DNA from 3 places in the Streptomyces sp. HUAS TT11 genome. Region 3 is predicted to be linked to each of the others. Evidence: riboswitches for the same ligand, from Rfam matches in the RefSeq annotation. Region 3 holds a riboswitch; each other region holds the start of a gene.
The links. A riboswitch is a leader RNA that binds a small molecule or an ion and turns the genes downstream of it on or off. The one in region 3 is predicted to bind cyclic di-AMP.

Region 1 (6,896 bases), 1.3 Mb from region 3:
GGCGATCTTCTTGACGAGCTGCTGGGCGCTGATCTTGGGCAGGTCGGGGTCGCCGGAGCCGGCGAACGCCGGGACGAGCCCGATGGTCGCCGCCGCCACTCCCACCACCGCTGCGGGGACCACGTACCGTGCGGCCGTGCGCCGCCCGTCGCGTACGTCCTCGGCCTCCCCTGCGGGTGCGCTGTCGTCGGATTCGTACGGTGCCATGTCTGCCTAACCTCCGTCGTCGGCGGCCATCAACCGTCCGAGCACTCTCCACCCGAGTTCTCGACTTCCCTCGAGCGGGGAGGTGCCACCACCCCTGTGCCGCCATTCTCACCCGAACTCCTGTGAGGTGGTGTCTCCCATCTGACCAAATCGAACGGGGAGAAGCGTCAGCCCGCGGACTCAAGTCCGCGTAATCCTGGGGTATGACATGCCGGGGCGGCGTCTCGTCCGACCCGTAGGGGTCGGACGAGACGCCGCGTTCCGGGAGTCCCGGGTTGCCGGATCCGCGGATCAGTGCTGTACGAAGACGTAGTCCGCCCGGTAGCGGACGCCCACGACCGTCCCCGGGGTGCGGGAGCCCGTCGGTGCCGCACCGCCGACCGTGTTCGGCCGCAGGATCTCGGCGGTGTCCGCGAGCAGTCCGTGGCGCCGGCCGGACCGGGCGGCCTTCAGGTCGAGTGCGGGGGTGTTCCCGTCGCCGTTCGGGGTCTTGGTCAGGACCGTGCCGGTGACGGCGCTGCGGTCGGGCGCGACCCGCTGCGGCGTACCGGAGCCGGGCTTCACGAAGGAGTGCAGGATGCGGCCGCCGAGCAGGGCGGCCACATCGCGCTGCGCGAAGGCGTGGCCACCGCCGGCGGCCGGCTTGCACTCGTGGAGCGCGTGATCGGACATCTCCCCGTATCCGGGCCGGCGCCCCTGCGCCGGCTTCCGGGCAGGGATGCGGACCGGTTCCGAGCCCGGACTCCATCCAGGCTTGTGACCTGAATCACACTTTTGGAACGCCTGACAGGGCGATCACGAATGTGCCAGGCGTATCACAGAAGGCCGGAACGACTCCGGCCCGGCCCGTCAGCCGGCGCGGTGCACCACCGCGTCGCACAGCTCGGTCAGCGCCGCCTTCGCGCCGCACTCCGGCAGCGGGGCCAAGGCCGAGCGGGCGTCCTCCGCGTAGCGGATCGTGTCACGCCGGGCCTGCTCCAGGGCCGGGTGGACACGGAGGCGGGCGAGGGCCTCCGCGTGACGGGCGTCGTCGGTGAGGTCCGAGTCCAGCAACTCGCACAGGGCGATGTCCTCGGGCAGGCCCAGGCGCTCCACACGCTCACGCAGGCGCAGGACCGGAAGGGTGGGGACACCCTCGCGCAGGTCCGTCCCGGGCGTCTTCCCGGACTCGTGCGAGTCGGAGGCGATGTCCAGCACGTCGTCGGCCAGCTGGAACGCCACGCCGAGCCGCTCGCCGTACTGGGTCAGCACGTCCACGACCGTCTCGTCGGCGCCCGACATCATCGCCCCGAACCGGCAGGCCACCGCCACCAGTGAGCCCGTCTTGCCGCCGAGGACGTCGAGGTAGTGCTCCACCGGGTCGCGGCCGTCCCGGGGGCCGGCCGTCTCCAGGATCTGACCGGTGACCAGCCGCTCGAAGGCCTCCGCCTGGATGCGGACCGCCTCCGGGCCGAGATCGGCCAGGATGTGCGACGCCCTCGCGAAGAGGAAGTCACCGGTGAGGACCGCGACGGAGTTGCCCCAGCGGCTGTTGGCGCTGTCCACGCCGCGCCGCACCTCGGCCTCGTCCATCACGTCGTCGTGGTACAGCGTCGCGAGATGGGTCAGTTCCACGACCACGGCCGAGGGCACGATCCCGGGTGCGTACGGATCGCCGAACTGCGCCGAGAGGGTCACGAGCAGCGGCCTGAAACGCTTCCCACCCGCATGGACGAGATGCTGCGCCGCCTTCGTGATGAAGGGCACCTCGCTCTTGGTGGCCTCGAGCAACCCCTCCTCGACAGCCGCCAATCCGGCCTGGACATCGGCTTCCAGAGCCTGGTCCCGCACGCTCAGCCCGAACGGCCCGACGACGGTCACGTGGGGTCTCCTGTCTGCTGACGTCTGCTGACGATCACACGGTTGGTCTCAAGGACGGTCACTTCGTCGATGACGTTGTCTGCCGACCCGACTCATCGAGTTTGTCGATCTGTCGTTGCCATCACTCAAGTCAGCGTATCCGGTCACGTTTCGATCACTGCGAGCGCCCACAGTTCCAGGCCGGGCGGTATCGGATCACGAGCGGTATGTTCGTGATCAGGCGATACGAACATCCATTCATCCACAAACCGGAAAAGCACCTCCCGCAGCAGGTACCGGCCCCTCATCTCCTCTCGTGTACCCCGGCGGACGCGTCCCATCGGACTCGACGACCCGGGTCGCGGGGCACCGGCCGCCGTCACCCGGGCGGGCGCAGACACGCGGGTGCCCTCCTCACGTCCCCGTAACCGCAACACGGACCGGTCCGCTGCGGACGTCGTCGAGGAGTTCGAGGCCATGCGCATGCACATCCGTACCTCCTTCCCTCACGAAACGACTCACGACGACTTCTGGATCCCACTCCGGGACGGCACCCGTCTGTATGCGCGCGCATGGCGACCGCGGACCGAGGAGCCCGTCCCCGCCCTGCTCGAGTACGTCCCCTGCCGGCTCACCGACTCGACGGCCGCCCGCGACTGGCAGCGGCACCCGTGGTACGCGGGCCACGGCTATGCCTCCGTGCGCGTGGACGCGCGCGGGCACGGCAACTCGGACGGCGCGCCGACCGCCGCGCATGCGGCGATCGCCCTGTCGGACGGGGTCGAGGTGCTCGACTGGCTGGCCGCACAGCCCTGGTGCGACGGCAGCGTGGGCCTGTTCGGCATCGGGCGGGGCGGCTTCACCTCGCTGCGGCTCGCCGCCCTCGCACCGGCCCCGCTCGGGGCGGTCGTCGCGGTCTGCCCCACCGACGACCGCCCCGGCAACGACGTGTACGACGTGGGTCGTTCCGTCCTGGCGGCGGGCCTGCCCGCCCGGTCGGCGGCACTGCTCGCCCTCGCGGCCCGTCCGCCCGACCCGGCGTACGTGGGCACGGTGTGGCGGGACGTCTGGACCCGGCGCCTTCAAGGGCTGGACCCGCTCGTGGACTCCTGGCCGGTACAGCCGGAGCGCGGGGAGGCCCGGCAGCCCGACGGCGCTCCCGCCGACCATGACGGGCTGCGGGCGCCGGTGCTCGCCGTGAGCGGCTGGTTCGACCCGTACCGGGACACCGTGCTCGGGATCCTGGAGCATCTCCCCGCCGATCGCGTCCGCGGCCTGATCGGGCCCTGGTCGCACCACTATCCGGACCACGGGCTGCCCGGACCGGCGATCGGCTTCCTCCAGGAGACGCTCCGCTGGTGGGACCACTGGCTCAAGGGCGAGGACACGGGGATCATGACGGAGCCGCTGCTGCGGGCCTACATCACGGATCCGCACCCCCCGGCGACGAGCTACGACGTACTGCCGGGCCGATGGGTCGGCGAGCCGTCCTGGCCGTCGCCGAACGTCAGCCGTGTCCCGTACGCGCTCCAGGGCGCTCCGGTGCTCGTACGGTCCCCGATGCACACCGGTCTCGACGCGGGCCGCTTCGTCCCGCGGGGGGACGACGCGGACCTGCCGCCCGACCAGCGCGAGGAGGACGCGAGATCGGCATGCTTCGAGTTCGCGGCGACCGAGGAGACCTGGGTGCTGGGGCGACCCCGGGTGCGGCTGCGGATCGCCTGCCCGGTGGAGCACGGCCAGGTGGCCGTCCGGCTGTGCGACGTGGCGCCCGACGGGTCGTCGACGCTGGTCACCCGGGGCACCCTCAATCTGTCGGCGCGCCGGGGTCCCGGTCGGGCGGTCCCCTGGATCCCCGGGGCGGCCGAGGACGTGGAGTTCGAACTGAGCGGCATCGGCCACGCCTTCGGTCCCGGCCACCGCATCCGCCTCGCCGTCTCCTCCGCGTACTGGCCCTGGCTGTGGCCGCAGCCGGAGTCGGCGGCCGGCTTCGCGCTGCACCCGACCGGCAGCGCGCTGGAACTTCCGGTTCGTGTACGGGAGTCGGGAGCGGGCATCACCTTCGAGGAGCCCGAGCAGTCCGCGCCGCTCGGCGTCAGCGCCGCAACCGTGCTCGACGAACCGCGTCCGGAGCGCCTGTCGGTGCGGGACATGGCCAAGGGCGAATGGCTCCTGGTGGTCGACCCGCGCCGCAACGGCACCCAGGTGTATCCGGACGGCTTCGAAGTGACCGAGGACGCGCTGGAGGCGTACACCGTCGAGGACGCGGATCCGTCGACCGCCCGCATCCGCTGCGACTGGTCGATCCGGCTGCACCGCCCGGAGCGGGGATGGGACGCGAGGGTGGAGGCCCACTCCGAGATCACCTGCACCGCCGCCGACTTCGTCACCTCGAACGAGATCGTCTGCAAGGACGGCTACGACATGGTGTTCCACCGGACATGGCAGAGGCGGATCCCTCGCACGACGGACTAGCCGTCGCTCGACATCGCTCCCCACATTCACCCTTTGTGTAGTGAAATGCCCGAATTGCCCAAGCGTGAGCTTCGGGCAAGCAGGCAGGGCAGGCATTTCCTTAAATCGGGACATATAGCGCAAAACAACCCGTCACCCCTTGAGGCGGTCAGGGTGAAATGGGTCACTTGCCCGCTGTTGTGACCCTTCGAGGCGCCTCCATCAACGGGCCATTCGCAACAAGCGAGTTGAGCCCGCTCCAGCAAAGTGGATCAAACCGCCTATTCCCGATCACCAGGGTCAATTCGGTCAGGAAGTGATTTCCAGGCTTGTTCCTGACATGTGCGTTCGCATACCTTCCATTCGACCCGAGCGGAACGCCGAATCCTGCCACCGCTCGAGAAGCCTTCGACCCCATAACGGCAGGAGCGGGGGACCCAGGTAGGCCGCCGAACCGGACATCGCACCGGAACGGCTCGGGGTAAAGCCGTGCCTCGGCAGCGAGGACACGGCCGGGCACCTCCCCGCCCGAACCCGACAGCTCACCTCGCAGGCGACGGAGAGGAATGCAACGTGTCCGCTTTCGCCCTGCCCACACGCCGTCGAAACCGCAACTCCAAGGCCTCCCGCCTCACCCGCACTCTCGCAGTCGCGGGTACCGGAGCAGCCGTTCTCGCCCTCCCCATCCTGGGTGCGACCTGCGCCTCCGCCGCCCCCTCGGCGGCTCCGGCCAAGGTCACCAGCGCTGCGTCCCGCGCCGGTTCCCTGGACAGCTGGATCCGCCAGTCCCTGGCGATCATGGCCGAGCGCGGAATCCCCGGCAGCTACAACGGCATCTACCGCAACGTGATGCGCGAGTCGTCCGGCAACCCGCGCGCCATCAACCTCTGGGACTCCAACGCCCGCAAGGGCATCCCGTCCAAGGGACTCCTGCAGGTCATCGACCCGACCTTCCGGACCTACCACGTGCCGGGTACCGCGTTCGACCCGTACGACCCGGTCGCGAACATCACGGCCGCGTGCAACTACGCCGCCCACCGCTACGGCTCGATCGACAACGTCTACAGCGCCTACTGAGATCGGCCTTCAGGGAACAGTCGCTCGAGGACGACGGCGATGCCGTCGTCCTCGTTCGACATCGTGATCTCGTCGGCTACCGCCTTCAGTTCGGGGTGGGCGTTGGCCATCGCGACGCCGTACGCCGCCCACTCGAACATCGGGATGTCGTTCGGCATGTCACCGAAGGCGACGGTGTCCGAAGGACTCAGGTCCAGGAAGCCGGCGGCCAGCGCGAGCCCCGTCGCCTTGGTGACGCCGCACGGCTGGAGTTCGACGGTGCCCGGCCCCGACATGGTGACCGTCGCCAGGGACCCCACGGCTCCCCGGGCCACCGTCGCCAACTCGTCGTCCGACAGGGCGTGATGACGCAGCAGCACCTTGCTGATGGGCGCGCACCACAGGTCGTCGCGGCGATCGACCCGCACCGCGGGAAGTGTGGGGTGCGGCATCAGATAGCCGGGCTCGATGAGTGTGAGCCCGTCCACTCCGTCCTGGTCGACGGCCGCGTACACCTGCCCCACCTCGGCCTCGATCTTGCCCAGCGCGGTCTCGGCCAACTCCCGGTCCAGGGTGACCGAGAACAGCAGCCGGTCCGCGCCGGCGTCGTACACCTGCGCGCCCTGTCCGCACACCGCGAGCCCCTTGCTGCCGAGGTCCTCGAGCAGCGGCCGCACCCTGGGCGCCGGGCGGCCCGTCACCACCAGGTGCTGGGCGCCGCCCGCGGCGGCCCGCCGCAGAGCGTCCCTTGACCGGTCGGAGAGCGTGTCGTCACCACGGAGCAGCGTTCCGTCCAGATCAGTGGCGATGAGTGAGTACGTGAGGGGTGCGGCCATGATCAGAGAATACGGATGGAAACGCACCCGCGGTTCAGCGTGAACCGGACCACGACCGGTATCCCGTGCACGGCGTGCCGCACTCAAAAGCCGCCCCGCACCACCGGCGTCCGGCATCTCCCCACGTGGGCCCGACTCCGGTGCGCCGGGCGGCACTTCGCCGAAGCGGGCCCTCGTGCCGCATGCGGTCCGGGCCGCGGTACACCGTCCGGATCGGCGGGGACGCGACGGTGTCGCGCCCCCGCACTCCGGTCAGGCGTGGGCCGCCGCCAGATGCTTCGCCAGCCGCGGGGACGCGAACTCCGTCCCGCACACGAAGCGCATCACCGGGCCGTACGAGGCCGCAGCCGGGAGGCCCGTGAAGTACAGGCCGGGGACGGAGGACACATATCCCGCGCCGAGCCTCGGAGCGCCCCGGCTCACCGCGAGCCGGGTGCGCAACTCGTGCCCCAGGAAGTCCATCGCGGCGATGTCCACGCGGTAGCCGGTGGCGGCGATGACATG
Region 2 (6,896 bases), 500 kb from region 3:
GGGCCGAACGCGGTGCCCGCGCTGGCACGCGAGGGGTACGGCTGGGGGATCGTCCGGCCGCGTGAGCTGGGTGCGACGGTGGCGTGGCCGGGTGCGTGGCGGATGGCGCGGCAGCACTGGCGGTACGGAACCGGCGAGCTGCTGCGGTCGGTGTCGAAGCGCGCGTTCACCCGCGCGGTGCGCCGGCTGCTGCCGGAGATCGACGAGGACGACCTGGTGCGGATCCTGCCCGGGGTGCGGGCGCAGGCCGTGCTGCGGGACGGGACGCTGGTGGACGACTTCCTGATCCGCGAGGGCCCACGCGCGGTCCATGTGCTGAACGCGCCGTCACCCGCCGCCACGGCTTCCCTGCCGATCGGCAGGGAGGTGGCGCGCAGGGCGCTGGCGGTACTGGGACGGGGCTGAAGGGCCCGCGTCACCTCGGCACGGCGGCCGACCGCGGCCGTGCAGGCCCTAAAATTGGTCCCACTGTGTCTGACTCCCTCGACTTCGCTCCCGAAGACCACCCGGTCGCCGTCGGCGGCCCGGGCGGCAGCCATGCCCCCGGGGTGTCCGTGCGCCACACCCGCGCCAAGGGGGAGCCCCGGTTCCCCGACGGGCCGATGGCCGATCCCGCCGGCTCGCACTTCGAGCGCCGGATCCGGAGCTTCCAGCCGCGTCGCAGCCGGGTGACGGCCGGGCAGGCCGACGCCCTGCAGCGGCTGTGGCCCGATTGGGGGCTGGACATCGACGGACAGCGGATCGTCGACCTGGCCGAGCTGTTCGGGAACACCCGTCCGGTCGTCCTCGAGATCGGGTTCGGCATGGGCGAGGCCACCGCGCGGATGGCGGCCGAAGACCCCGGCACCAACGTCCTCGCGGTCGACGTGCACACGCCCGGGCAGGGCAACCTGCTCAATCTCGCCGACCGGAGCGGACTGACCAACGTCCGGGTCGGGAACGGCGACGCGATCATCCTGCTCCGCGAGATGCTCCGGCCGGACTCCCTGAACGGACTGCGGGTCTATTTCCCCGACCCCTGGCCCAAGAAGCGCCACCACAAGCGCCGGCTCATCCAGCCCGAGTTCCTCACGCTCGCCGCCGCCCGCCTGAGGCCGGGCGCGCTGGTGCACTGCGCGACGGACTGGGAGCCGTACGCCCGGCAGATGCTCGAGGAACTGACCGCGCACCCGGACTTCGAGAACACGCAGCCCGACGGCGGTTACGCGCCACGTCCCGACTTCAGGCCGCTGACCCGTTTCGAAGGCCAGGGACTGGACAAAGGTCATGTCGTGAACGATCTGCTGTTCCGCCGCGCAGAGCACCGAGACCAGCCCTCCGCCGACGACTGAGCGCCTGTCGCGCGCCGTCGCGAGCGGTTCCCCTCCTCGTTAGGGTCGATGCCGTGGCCACCTTCCCCCCGCATCCGATGCCACCCGGCGGCGACGCCGGTCGGGGCCGTGCCGGGCACGCGCACTGGTGGCAGAAGCGGTGGGTGCGCTACTGCGGGCTGACCACCCTGCTCACGCTCTCGGGGCTCGTCATCCTCGCCCTCGTACGCCAACAGACCGGCACCGAGGGCTTCCTGGTCGGCCTCGGCCTCGCCGTGCTGCCAGTGCCGCTGCTCGTCGCCGCCTTCCGCTGGCTGGACCGGGTCGAGCCGGGACCCTGGCGAAATCTGATCTTCGCGTTCGCCTGGGGCGCGTGCGCGGCCGCACTGATCGCGATCGTCGCGAACAGTTTCGCGACCCGATGGATAGCGACCGCGATCGCCGATCCGCACAGCGCCGACACGCTCGGCGCGACCGTCATAGCACCCGTCGTGGAGGAGTCCGCGAAGGCCGCGGCCGTACTGCTGGTCTTCCTCTTCCGCAGACGCGACTTCACGGGAATCGTCGACGGCGTGGTCATTGCGGGGATCACCGGGACCGGCTTCGCCTTCACCGAGAACATCCTCTATCTCGGCACGGCCTTCGGCACGGACCGGTTGAGCGGCGGGCACGGGCTCACCTCCGTGACGGCCGCGACCTTCTTCGTGCGCGTGGTCATGTCCCCCTTCGCGCACCCGCTGTTCACCGTGCTCACCGGCATCGGCTTCGGTGTCGCGGCGCTCTCGGCGGAACGCCGGCGCGTACGCCGTGTGCTGGTCCCCCTGGGCGGGCTGCTGCTCGCGATGGGCATGCACGCCATGTGGAACGGGTCGTCGACATTCGGCGACTACGGGTTCTTCGCGGTCTACGCGTCGTTCATGGCACCCGCGTTCGCCCTGCTGACCTGGCTGGTCGTCTGGACCCGGCAGCGGGAGCTGCGCACCGTGCGCGAGGAACTGCCGGCCTACGCGATCGCCGGCTGGCTGGGGCCCGTGGAGCCGCTCGTGCTCGGCTCGATGAGGGCGCGGCGACTGGCCCGGGAGTACGCGGGGCACCACTTCGGCCGGGCGGGGGCGCGCTCCGTCGCGGAGTACGAGGCCTATGCGACATCGCTGGCGTTCCTGCGCCGCCGGGGGCGCCTCGGCCGGGCAGGCGCCGAGTTCGTCCCGCGGGAGCGGGAACTGCTCTGCGCGCTGTGGGCCCGCCGCGCGGTGGCGCGGCCGGCCCTGGCGGACGCCGCGCGGTCCATGACACCGGTGACGGCGCCACCGGTCCTGCCGATGTACGGGGCCGCGCCGGCGTACTGGTCACCGCCCTACGTCCCGGCGGCGCCGCCTCCCACGTACAACCCGTACCGCTCCTAGCGGTCGCCGCGAGGTGCCGGTGCCGCCGGACCGAGCAGGGGTGACCGCTCGGCGGGGCAGCGGGGCGCGGCGGTCCGTGCCCTTACGCCGACGCGGCCGTCAGCTTCGCCGACTCCTCGTCCGTCAGCGACAGATCCGCCACCCCCAGCAGGGCCGGCAGCTGCTCCAGGGTGCGTGCGGAGGCGATCGGGGCCGCCACCGTCGGCCGGTCCGCCAGCCATGCGAGGGCCACCGTGGCGATCTCCGCTCCCCGCGCCTGAGCGATCTCGTCCAGGGCCGCCAGGACGCGTACCCCCCGCTCCGACTTCACGTACTCGCCGGCCCGCCCGGCCCGCGCCGAGTCCACCGTGGTCCCCGGACGGTACTTGCCCGTGAGGAAACCGGCCGCCAGCGAGAAGTAGGGAACGGCCGCGAGACCCGCGCGGGAGGCGACGTCCTGCAACGCGCCCTCGTACGTGTCGCGCGAGACCAGGTTGTAGTGCGGCTGCAGCGCCACGTACCGCGCCAGGTTCTCGCGGTCGGAGACGTCGAGGGACTCCTGGAGACGCTCGGCGGAGATGTTGGACGCCCCGATGGACCGGACCTTGCCCGCCTTCACCAGTTCGTCGAGCGCACCGATGATCTCCTCGACCGGCACCTCCGGCCGGTCGAAGTGCGTGTAGTAGAGGTCGATGTAGTCGGTGTCGAGACGGCGCAGGGACGCGTCCGCGGCGGCCTTGATGTTCGCGGCGCTCAGGCCCTGGTACTCCGGGTGCTGGCTGACCTTGGTCGCGATGACGACATCCGCGCGGTTGCTGCGCGCCTTGACCCACTTGCCGATGATGGTCTCGGACTCACCGCCCTTGTTGCCCGGGGCGAAGGCCGTGTAGGAGTCCGCTGTGTCGACGAAGTTGCCGCCCGCGGCCGCGTAGGCGTCGAGTACGGCGAAGGACTGCGCCTCGTCGGCGGTCCAGCCGAAGACGTTGCCGCCGAGGGAGAGCGGGAAGACCTCGAGATCGGAGGAGCCGAGTGTGCGAAGGGAAGTCATGGTCCATGAGAACGCGCCGACCGGACCGGCGCCTTCCGTAATCGCCGCAAAGATCTTGCAAACAATCGGATCCACCCATTCCGCCCTCTGTGCGCCACGGCCGGCAGCCCTGACGTCGGGGGGATGCCGTCAGGGCTACCGGGGCCGGGAGAGGTCTGCGGTCAGGGGGTGAGGCCCTTGCTCTGCAGCCACGCCATCGGGTCGATCGCGTCGCCGCCGCCCGGGTGCACCTCCAGGTGCAGGTGCGGCCCGGTCACGTTGCCGGTGGCACCCACACGGCCGATGACGTCGCCGGTGGCCACCTTCTGCCCCACGGTCACGCTGATGGACGACTGGTGGCAGAACCAGAGTTCCGTGCCGTCGTCGAGGGTGAGGATCGTGCGGTAGCCGTACGAGCCGGCCCAGCCGGCCTCCGTGACGGTGGCGCTGTGGATCGCCTTGATGAGCGTGCCCGTGGGCGCGGCGAAGTCGAGTCCGGTGTGGTAGCCGGAGGACCACATGGCACCGGCGTCACCGAAGCGGGAGGTGAGGGTGTAGGAGGAGGTCGGCAGCGCGTACTGCTTGGCGAGTTCGGCGAGCCGCTCGGCCTCGGCCTTCTTCTTGGCCTCCTCCTCGGCCTTCTTCTTCGCGGCGGCGGCCTTGGCCTTGGCGTCGTCCTGCGCCTTGGCGGCGGCTGCGGCGGCCTTCTTCGCGGCGGCGTCCTCCGCGGCCTGCGCGGCCGCGGCGGCGATCCGGTCCTGCTGGGACTCGGCCTGCTGCATGATCCGGGCGCGCAGCGCCTCTCCCGCGTCCGAGGAGCCGGCGGCGGCTTCCTCGGTGGTCAGGCCGGCGCTGCTGAGCGCGGTGGCCGAGCCCTTGGGGGCACTGCTCGTCTCCGCGCCGATGAACTCCTTGGCCGAGTGGGTGACCGAGGAGAGGTCGGGCATGGATATGGACACCGGAGGCTTGCCGCTCTGCGCGGTGGCCATGCCGCCCGCACCGACGGCGGCCATCACGCCGACGCCCAACACCGTGGAGCTGCGCGCGAGTCCGCCCCCGCGCTGCTTGGCGACGCGGTGCCGGCCGCGGACGGGACGGAGGGACTCCTCGGTGGGGTTCCACTCCTCCCAGGGGCCCTCGTCGTTGCCAGGCGCGAAGCCGAACGTCTGAGTGTCGTTCGGAGCGAACGAGGTGCTCTGGGCAGGCCGGTTGGACGCCACGTGGGCGCACTCCTTTCCTTCCGTCTCGCCTACCGGGTTAGCTGACGGGTTCGGAGAGGAAGGTCTCCTACGCGCGTATACCGACCGTGCTTCCACGGTGGTCTCCGCCCGATTCACCCCAAGGTGGTGGTTCCCCGGCTCCCTTGCGGGATTCGGCACACGCGCACGGAGCCGCCTCTTGTGACGGCTGGGACGACCGCGCTGCGTTATCGAACGTTAATAGACCCGGGGCCTTGATTCCAAGCCGTTCGGACAGATCATTAACGCTTCTGGCCTGGACTTTCCCGGCATGATCGGGGAAAAAGGGGCGAGTTGACCGCGCCTCATAAACCTCAGATGTATTGACCGTAAGTCAGTTGTTATGCGGAGGGGGGTCGGTCACTCACCCTTGGTGACCGCGGTCATGGACGCTCGGGTCTGCGCACCGCCAGCAGGGCCATGTCGTCCGTCGCCCGGCCGCCGGTGTGGCGGGCGACCGCCTCGGTGAGCGCGGCCAGCAGTGCGCCGGGGCCGGGGAAGACCCGGCCGGTGAGTCCGGCGGCGAGGTCGTAGAACTCCCCGTGCCGATCACGCGCCTCGGAGACCCCGTCCGTGTACAGCAGCAGCATGGCCCCGGGCGGGAAGTCCCACTCCTCCGCGCGGTCGGGCCGGGCCTCGAGGGCGCCCAGGCCGAGGGGCATCGCGCTCTCGCGGGCCTCCAGCACGCGCAGGCTGCCGTCCGGGAGCAGCATCAGGGGCGCGGGGTGACCGCGGTTGAGGATGCGGACCAGGTCGCCGCCGTGCGGGAGCTCCGCGAGGACCGCGGTGGTGAACCCCTCGACCACGTCGGGGCCGTCGCGCCGGGTCCCCTCACGCGACAGCGCCCGCTCCAGCCGTTGGGCGACGGCCTCCGGCGTCGACTCCTGTTCCGCGGCCTCCCGGAAGGCGCCGATCACCACCGCGACCACGGCCACCGCGCCCATCCCCTTACCCCGCACGTCGCCCACGACCAGCCGTACGCCGTGCGGGGTGTCCTGCACGGCGTACAGGTCGCCGCCGATGAAGGCGCCGGCCTGGGCCGCCTCGTACCGGGCGGCGATGTCGAGCCCGCCGATGCGCGCGGCGGGCTCGGGCAGCACGGCGCGCTGGGCGGCCTCGGCGATCCCGCGTGCGGAGGCGAGCCGCTCGTTCTTGCGGCGGACGAGCACGTTGATGAGGACGGCGAGCACCGCGACGGTGACGATGGTGACCGACTCGGTGATCGCACCGGCCCCGCCGAGCAGGCCGAGCCCGAGGTGGACGGCGAGGACGGCGACGATCGCCGCCAGGCCGGTGAGCACCGTGCCGCGCAGCGAGTACAGGGGCGCGGCGACGAGGGGCGCCGCGGTGAAGAGGGGGCCGGCCGTGACGTCGGACGGGGTGAGGCAGTCGTAACAGGTGCCGACCACGACGAGCAGCACGGGCAGGGCAGACAGGATCGCCCGCGCGCGTACAAGGCGGCGGGTCTCACGCTCGGCCCGGCGCGGCCGCCGGACGTCCCCGGCACCGGGGGCGTAGACGGGTTCTCCGGTCAGTAAGGCGTCGAGGCGGTCCTCGTCGTCGTACGACTCCTGCAGCCACCGCGCACCTGCTTGCTGAACCACCCGTCCAGGCTTCCCGGAAGGACGGTGCGAGGCGACCGCTGTGGGCCGGCCGGAGTACGGAACGGCGGGATACGCCCGGGCGGGCGGACACGGAGCGGGGGCGGAGGAAAGGGAACCGGGGAAACACCGAGGGCCGGAGTCCTCATGGACTCCGGCCTTCGGCCATCAGTAGCGGGGACAGGATTTGAACCTGCGACCTCTGGGTTATGAGCCCAGCGAGCTACCGAGCTGCTCCACCCCGCGTCGGTGATTCAAGTGTACGCCATGCGCGGGACACGAAAGACACAGGTTCTGCAGCCACGACCCCTGCCGGCTCTTTGCAGCCGTCGGGGGGG
Region 3 (6,896 bases):
GGCGGCGGGCGGGAGTTTCCATGGCTGTCTTTCAGGCTGTCTTTCTCGTCGGTGCGCTGATCCGTCGGATCGGTGATGCGGCCGGTCGTCGGGGCGTGCGGCTCACAGCGCCTCTTCGGTGCGCGACGGGGGGCGCCGTGCACGGCCGCCCCGTCGGGGCGGCGGGCCGGTTCACCGGCCGGACTTGTCGGACCTGTCGACCCCGTCCCAGATGTTGTCGTACCAGGGGCGCGCGGCACTCGTGCCGTCCGCACGCGACTGCCTGGCCGCGTCCGGGTCGATCACGATGTATCCGGTCTCCCCCGGCAGCACGTAGTGCAGCCGCAGCCGGATCTGCTGCTCCGCGTACGCGTCGTCCTGCCAGCGCGCCTTCAGATCGCGCAGCTGCTCGACGCGCTCGCGGGCCTGCGCCTGCTGCCGCTCCAGATCGGCGATCTCGGCCCGCTGGGAGACGTACTGCCTTATCGGGTACGCGAGTGCCACGATCAGCGAGCACAGGACGAGCGCGAGCAGCGCGGCACGGCCGGTGAGCCGGGAGCGGCGGGCCTGCCGTCTGGTCTGGGAGCGGTAGACCCTGGCCGCGGTCTGCTCTCCGAGCAGCCGCAGCCTGGTCGCGGTGGAGAACCGGTCACGGTCCTTCACGGCCATGTCTCCGCCTCCCCTTCCACACGTACGTACGTCCCCGCACACGGTACGGGACCGAGTACGGGGACGTACGGACGACGGGCTAAGGCGTGGCCCTGCCCGCTCAGCCCTTGAAGCGCGGGAACGCGCTGCGGCCCGCGTACACCGCGGCGTCGTCGAGGATCTCCTCGATGCGCAGCAGCTGGTTGTACTTGGCGACGCGCTCGGAGCGGGCCGGGGCGCCGGTCTTGATCTGGCCGCAGTTGGTGGCGACGGCCAGGTCGGCGATGGTGACGTCCTCGGTCTCGCCGGAGCGGTGGGACATCATGCACTTGAAGCCGTTGCGCTGGGCCAGCTCGACCGCGTCCAGGGTCTCGGTCAGCGAGCCGATCTGGTTGACCTTCACCAGCAGCGCGTTGGCGGTGCCCTCCTCGATACCGCGGGCCAGGCGCTCGGGGTTGGTGACGAACAGGTCGTCGCCCACGAGCTGGACCTTGTCACCGATCCGGTCGGTGATGACCTTCCAGCCGGCCCAGTCGTCCTCGAACAGCGGGTCCTCGATGGAGACGAGCGGGTAGGCCGCCACGAGCTCCTCGTAGTACTCCGTCATCTCGGCGGCGGAGCGCTCCTTGCCCTCGAAGAGGTACTTGCCGTCCTTGTAGAACTCGGAGGCGGCGACGTCGAGGGCGAGGGCGATCTGCTCACCGGGGACGTACCCGGCCTGCTTGACGGCCTCGAGGATGAGGTCGAGGGCCTCGCGGTTGGAACCGAGGTTCGGGGCGAAGCCGCCCTCGTCGCCGAGGCCGGTGGACAGGCCCTTGCTCTTCAGCACCTTCTTGAGGGTGTGGTAGACCTCGGTGCCCCAGCGCAGGGCCTCGGAGAAGGACTCCGCACCGATCGGCGCGATCATGAACTCCTGGATGTCCACGTTGGAGTCGGCGTGCGAGCCGCCGTTCAGGATGTTCATCATCGGCACCGGCAGCAGGTGCGCGTTGGGGCCGCCCAGGTAGCGGAAGAGCGGAAGGTCGCTCGCCTCGGAGGCGGCGTGGGCGACGGCGAGGGAGACGCCGAGGATGGCGTTGGCGCCGAGCGAGCCCTTGTTGTCGGTGGCGTCCAGGTCGAACATCGCCTGGTCGATCAGGCGCTGCTCGGTGGCGTCGTAACCGACGAGCTCCGGACCGATCTGCTCGATGACGGCGAGGACGGCCTTCTCGACGCCCTTGCCCTGGTAACGGTTGGGATCACCGTCGCGGAGCTCGATGGCCTCGAAGGCGCCGGTGGAAGCGCCGGACGGAACGGCGGCACGACCCGTGCTGCCGTCGTCGAGGCCGACCTCGACCTCGACCGTGGGGTTGCCTCGGGAGTCCAGGATTTCCCGGGCTACGACGACGTCGATGGACGGCACGAGCATCTCCTTCTTGGATGTGACGCTGAGAGTGCGGGGCACTTGCGACTAGAGCCTATCCGTCCCGGACCGGCGGTCGGCCGACCGACCGTCCCATGGACACAGTGACGGTACACATTGTTTCAGTGCGGAACAAAGGGGCGGGGAAAGTCGCGGTGAAAAGCACGGGGCGGGCAGGCAAAAAGCCCCGCTCCGGTGCGTACGGGGGGTACACGCACCGGAGCGGGGAGCCCGTGGGGACGGGGGCTGTCCGCATTTGACCGTCGCGACGGAGGTCATGTGCGGGAGGACGCCGTGGGCCGGCCGCCGGGCCGCCGTCACTTCAGGTGCAGCAGCTGACCCGGGTAGATGAGGTCGGCGTCCTCGACGATGTCCTTGTTGAGCTGGAAGAGCTTCTGCCAGCCGCCCTGGACGCCGTTCTTCGCGGCGATCGAGCTGAGGGTGTCGCCCTTGACGACCTTGTACTCGCCGTCGCCCTTCTCGACCTTCCGGCCGGCCGGGGTGGTGACGGTCTTCTTCGCGGCCGGACGCTCGGTCGAGCGGGAGGCCGGCTGCGGGGCCGTGCGGGCGGCGCCGCTCTTCGCGCCACCGGAGGACGTGGCGGCGGCCGCGCCGTTGTACGGAGTGCCGGACAGGCCCTTGCCGCAGACCGGCCAGGCACCCTTGCCCTGACCCGCGAGGACCTTCTCGGCTATCGCGATCTGCTGCGACTTGCTCGCCAGGTCGGCACGCGAGGCGTAGGCGGTGCCGCCGTACGCGGCCCAGGTCGAGTTCGTGAACTGCAGACCGCCGTAGAACCCGTTGCCGGTGTTGATGGACCAGTTGCCGCCGGACTCGCACCGGGCGACGGCGTCCCACTCGGAGGCGGTGGCCGCGGAGGCGTTGCCGGCCGCGAGCAGCGGGGCCGCGACGGCGGCACCGGCAACACCGGCGAGCGAGATGGCGCGGACGGCCCTGGACGTACGGCGGTGCTTGCCCTTGCCGGAACACAGCATGGTTCGATCCCCTCACCGACGCCTGCGAGGTGAGCTGTCGGGTTCGGGCCGGTTGAGTTGCCCGGCCGTGCGCAACTGGGCGCACGGCTCCACCCCAAGCCGCCCCGGTCGATGTCCGGGCGCGGCACTTACCTTGGGTCCCCCGCTCCTGCCTACGGCGCTTGACGCGACGACTGTTCCGCACGGCCGCCGGCAGGATTCGGCGTGGCGACCATGGGGGCCCGCTGTGGCGAGCGGTCATGACCGTAAGCAGTCGATCCGCGGAATTTCAAAGACGATCAGGGCCTTTGAGACCCATCTCTCACTCTCACCAAATCGGACATTCAGCCCGAAGTGGGATGTGAAGTACCGTCGATCGATGGGCAGTTCAGTGCTTCCCGGCGGTCGGGTCCACATCGAGCGCAAGGCTCTGACCGGGGAGGATGAGGTCCGGATCGGCACCGACCGTCTGCTCGTTGGCCTTGTAGAGCGCCCGCCACCCGCCGGTGAGGTCAAGGGAGTCGGCGATGTCCGACAGGTTGTCCCCGGGGCGGACGGTGTACGAGCCGTCGGCACCGTCGCGCGCGGTCCCGGAGTCCCGCGAGGCGTGCCGGCCCGCCGGGTCGCCCGTGCGGGCGTCGGAGTCGCCCTCGTCGGCACTGCCGCCGCGATGGCGGCCGGAGCTGGACGCCTCACCCGCATCGTCGCTCGAAGAGGCGTCACTGCGGCCCGACTTGTCCGACTCGTCACCCTTCGTCGCGGCGGCGGACGAGTCGTCGCCACCCCGGGAAGCGGCAGCGCCTCCACGGTCGCCGGCGCCGTGAGACGTACCGGAAGACGGGGACGAAGAGGAGGAGTCGGACGACTCCGACGAAGGCGAAGAGGAGGACGACTTCCCCGAAGCGGACGTTCCGGATGAGTCGGTCAAGCCGGAGTCGAGCCCGAAGTCGGAGGAGCTTCCGTCCGCCGAGTCGCCCGCCACACCCGTGTCGACGTCCGCGGAGCCGGAGTCCTCGTCCAGACCCGCGACCAGCGCGCAGGCGGACCAGACGGAGGCGCCCCGGTCGGCCAGGATCCTCTCGGCGACGGCAATCTGCTGCGAACGGCTCGCCTGGTCGGGGCTCGAGGCGTAGTGGAGACCGCCGTGCCTCTCCCAGTCCTGCTGCGTCAACTGGAGCCCGCCGTAGCGGCCGTTCCCGGTGTCGGCGCTCCAGGAGCCGCCGCTCTCGCACTGTGCGACCCGGTCCCAGGTGGTGCCGTCGGCCGCGCTCGCGCCGCCGGCGCCGAGAAGCGGGATCGCGATTGCCGAGCCGGTCACCCCTGCTGCGACGAGGAGGGCCGGAGCCTGGCGGGGGCGACGGTGACGACCGTTCCCGGAGAGCATGCGGTTGCCTTTCACACGACAGCAGTGAACCCCGCGGCGGCTGTGGCGAGCCGCCCCGTTGCTGCGTGAACGTATAGGCACTCGACCGCTTGTCACAAGTTAATGCAGCGCAGATCACGTGAAGATCACAGTGATGAGGAACCGTCACCCTCTTGTGACCGGCCGCGCGTTCGCCGTGTCATCCGGTGAAGTCGGCGGTACGGAAGTGATCTTTTTTCGGAACCGGTGTGAACTCCACGGGAAGCGTGCGCAATCCGCGCATAATGAGCCCGCCGCGCCAGCGCAGATCGGTGGAATCCACCGCAAGTCGCAGATCCGGTAGGCGGGTGAGGAGGGTGGCGAGCGCCGTCTGCCCCTCGACGCGGGCGAGCGGGGCGCCGAGGCAGTAGTGGATGCCGTGTCCGTACCCGACGTGCTGATTGTCACGACGGGCGAGGTCGAGCACGTCGGGATCGGCGAACCGCTCCGGATCCCGGTCGGCCGCCGCGAGCACGACGAGCACCGGGTCACCGGGGGCGATGTCCTGCCCGCCGATGGTGACCGGCTGTGTCGCGAAGCGCCACGTGGCGAGCTCCACCGGGCCGTCGTAGCGCAGGAGTTCCTCGACGCCGGTCTCGAGCAGGGACCGTTCGCCGCGGGCGAGGGAGGCCTGGAGCCGGGCACGCTGCCCCGGGTGGCCGAGGAGGGCGTAGGTGCCGTTGCCGATGAGGTTGACCGTGGTCTCGAAGCCGGCGAAGAGCAGGATGAAGGCCATGGCGGCGGCCTCGTTCTCGGTGAGGTGCTCGCCGTGGTCCGAGGCGCGGATGAGTCCGGAGATGAGGTCCTCGCCGGGTCCGGGCGCCTCGGGCAGGACTTCCCGCTTGCGGTGGATGAGGTCGGCGAGGTAGCCGCGCATCTTCTTGACGGACCGGGCGACTCCGCCCCTCGGTCCCCCGCCGTGCCGGATCATCATCCCCGCCCAGTCCCGGAAGTCGTCCTGGTCCTCGCGGGGGACGCCGAGCATGTCGCAGATGGCGTAGATGGGGAGCGGGAAGGCGAACTCGTGGATGAGGTCGGCGGAGCCGCGGTCCGCGAACCCGTCGATGAGCCGGTCGGTCAGCTCCTGCACTCTCGGCGCGAACTCGGCGACGCGCCGGGGTGTGAAGGCCTTGGAGACGAGCCGGCGCAGCCGCGTGTGGTCCGGCGGATCGATGTTGAGCAGATGCGTCATCAGCTCGGCCTTGCGCTCGCCGGGGATGCCGGTCTTGCCCTTGGCGTGCGCCGGTTCGTCGTGATGTGCCGGGTTCTTGCTGAGCCGCTGGTCGGCCAGGGCCTGCTTGGCGTCGGCGTAACGGGTGACCAGCCAGGCCTCGACCCCACTGGGCAGCCTGGTCCGGTGCACGGGGGCGTGCTCGCGGAGCCAGGCGTAGGCGGGATAGGGGTCGGCGGCGAACTCCCAGGTGAAGAGCTCAGGAGCGGGGTTCGTGCGCGGGGGGCTGGGCTGGTCGGTCACCCGTCGACGGTATCCGGCCGCCCGGACCGGGCCGCACCTCAGCCACCGCTCTCCGCCTCCCGGATCGCGTCCCGGTACGCACGGGCGGCCGCCCGCAGCGCCGCCTCGGGGTCCACACCCTCGGCCTCGGCGCGCGCGGCCATCGCCAGCAGTTCGTAGCCGATGCCCTCCCCCTGCGGCAGCGGGACGTCGAGACCGGCCGTGCGGGCGCGGGACGACAGCTTGGCCGCGAGCGCCAGGCCCGGCTGGCCGAGGGGGACGCCCTCGGTCACCGAAGTGCGCTGCTTCTCCAGGGCCTTGGTGCGCAGCCAGTGCTCCTTGACTTCCTCCGGTGTCGTGGCGGTCTCGTCGCCGAACACATGGGGGTGGCGGTGGATCAGCTTGGCGACGATGCCGCCCGCCACGTCGTCGATGGAGAACGGGGCGTCCGGGTCCTCCTGTGCGATGCGGGAGTGGAAGACGACCTGGAGCAGGACGTCACCCAGTTCCTCGCGCAGTTCGTCCCGGTCGCCCGCCTCGATCGCCTCGACCAGCTCGTACGCCTCCTCGATGCCGTACTTGGCCAGACCCCGATGGGTCTGCCGGGAGGACCAGGGGCACTCGGCGCGGATGCGGTCCATGACCTGGACGAGGTCGAGCAGGCGGGCGCCCGGCAGGTCGTACGACGCGGGCAGCAGCTCCAGCTCCGGCATCCGCACCCGCCCCGAGCCCGCCAGCCGGGCCAGGCCGTCGGTGAGGTGCGGCTCCCCCTCGCCGGTCGCGACGACCACGACCGTACGGCCGCCGGCGCACGCCTCGACCAGCTCCTGCGCGGACGGGGCGGCCTCGTCGACCGCAATGCCCGCCTCACGCAGATAGGGCAGCTGGGGGTGTGCGCCGTCCGCGCAGCTGACCCGGTCGGCGTCGCGCAGCGCCTGCCAGGCGGGCCAGGACAGCAGACCCGGTGCGACCCGGTGGCTGGTGGTGAGCAGGACGATACGGCCGACGGCCGACTCGGAGGCTTCGGTCCCGTGCGGA

Region 1: another riboswitch for cyclic di-AMP. It lies ahead of ACSHXN_RS18270 (transglycosylase SLT domain-containing protein); the one in region 3 lies ahead of ACSHXN_RS24190 (transglycosylase family protein).
Region 2: another riboswitch for cyclic di-AMP. It lies ahead of ACSHXN_RS21930 (M23 family metallopeptidase); the one in region 3 lies ahead of ACSHXN_RS24190 (transglycosylase family protein).

The regions. Positions count from the first base shown of each region.
Region 1 covers NZ_CP196184.1:4,081,929-4,088,824, forward strand. Annotated here, with positions in the region: gene ACSHXN_RS18250 (LolA family protein) at 1-207, opposite strand, end outside; gene ACSHXN_RS18255 (DUF3455 domain-containing protein) at 499-879, opposite strand; gene ACSHXN_RS18260 (polyprenyl synthetase family protein) at 1,057-2,067, opposite strand; gene ACSHXN_RS18265 (CocE/NonD family hydrolase) at 2,530-4,521, shown strand; cyclic di-AMP (ydaO/yuaA leader) riboswitch at 4,872-5,071, shown strand; gene ACSHXN_RS18270 (transglycosylase SLT domain-containing protein) at 5,074-5,577, shown strand; gene ACSHXN_RS18275 (HAD family hydrolase) at 5,571-6,392, opposite strand; gene ACSHXN_RS18280 (FAD-dependent oxidoreductase) at 6,645-6,896, opposite strand, start outside.
Region 2 covers NZ_CP196184.1:4,892,335-4,899,230, reverse strand. Annotated here, with positions in the region: gene lhgO (L-2-hydroxyglutarate oxidase) at 1-405, shown strand, start outside; gene trmB (tRNA (guanosine(46)-N7)-methyltransferase TrmB) at 471-1,331, shown strand; gene ACSHXN_RS21940 (PrsW family intramembrane metalloprotease) at 1,385-2,713, shown strand; gene ACSHXN_RS21935 (aldo/keto reductase) at 2,796-3,740, opposite strand; gene ACSHXN_RS21930 (M23 family metallopeptidase) at 3,902-4,939, opposite strand; cyclic di-AMP (ydaO/yuaA leader) riboswitch at 4,951-5,107, opposite strand; gene ACSHXN_RS21925 (PP2C family protein-serine/threonine phosphatase) at 5,341-6,561, opposite strand; tRNA gene ACSHXN_RS21920 (tRNA-Met) at 6,731-6,804, opposite strand.
Region 3 covers NZ_CP196184.1:5,396,101-5,402,996, reverse strand. Annotated here, with positions in the region: gene ACSHXN_RS24205 (DUF501 domain-containing protein) at 1-22, opposite strand, end outside; gene ACSHXN_RS24200 (FtsB family cell division protein) at 172-648, opposite strand; gene eno (phosphopyruvate hydratase) at 749-2,035, opposite strand; gene ACSHXN_RS24190 (transglycosylase family protein) at 2,347-3,024, opposite strand; cyclic di-AMP (ydaO/yuaA leader) riboswitch at 3,029-3,194, opposite strand; gene ACSHXN_RS24185 (transglycosylase family protein) at 3,392-4,387, opposite strand; gene ACSHXN_RS24180 (cytochrome P450 family protein) at 4,566-5,879, opposite strand; gene ACSHXN_RS24175 (nucleoside triphosphate pyrophosphohydrolase) at 5,918-6,896, opposite strand, start outside.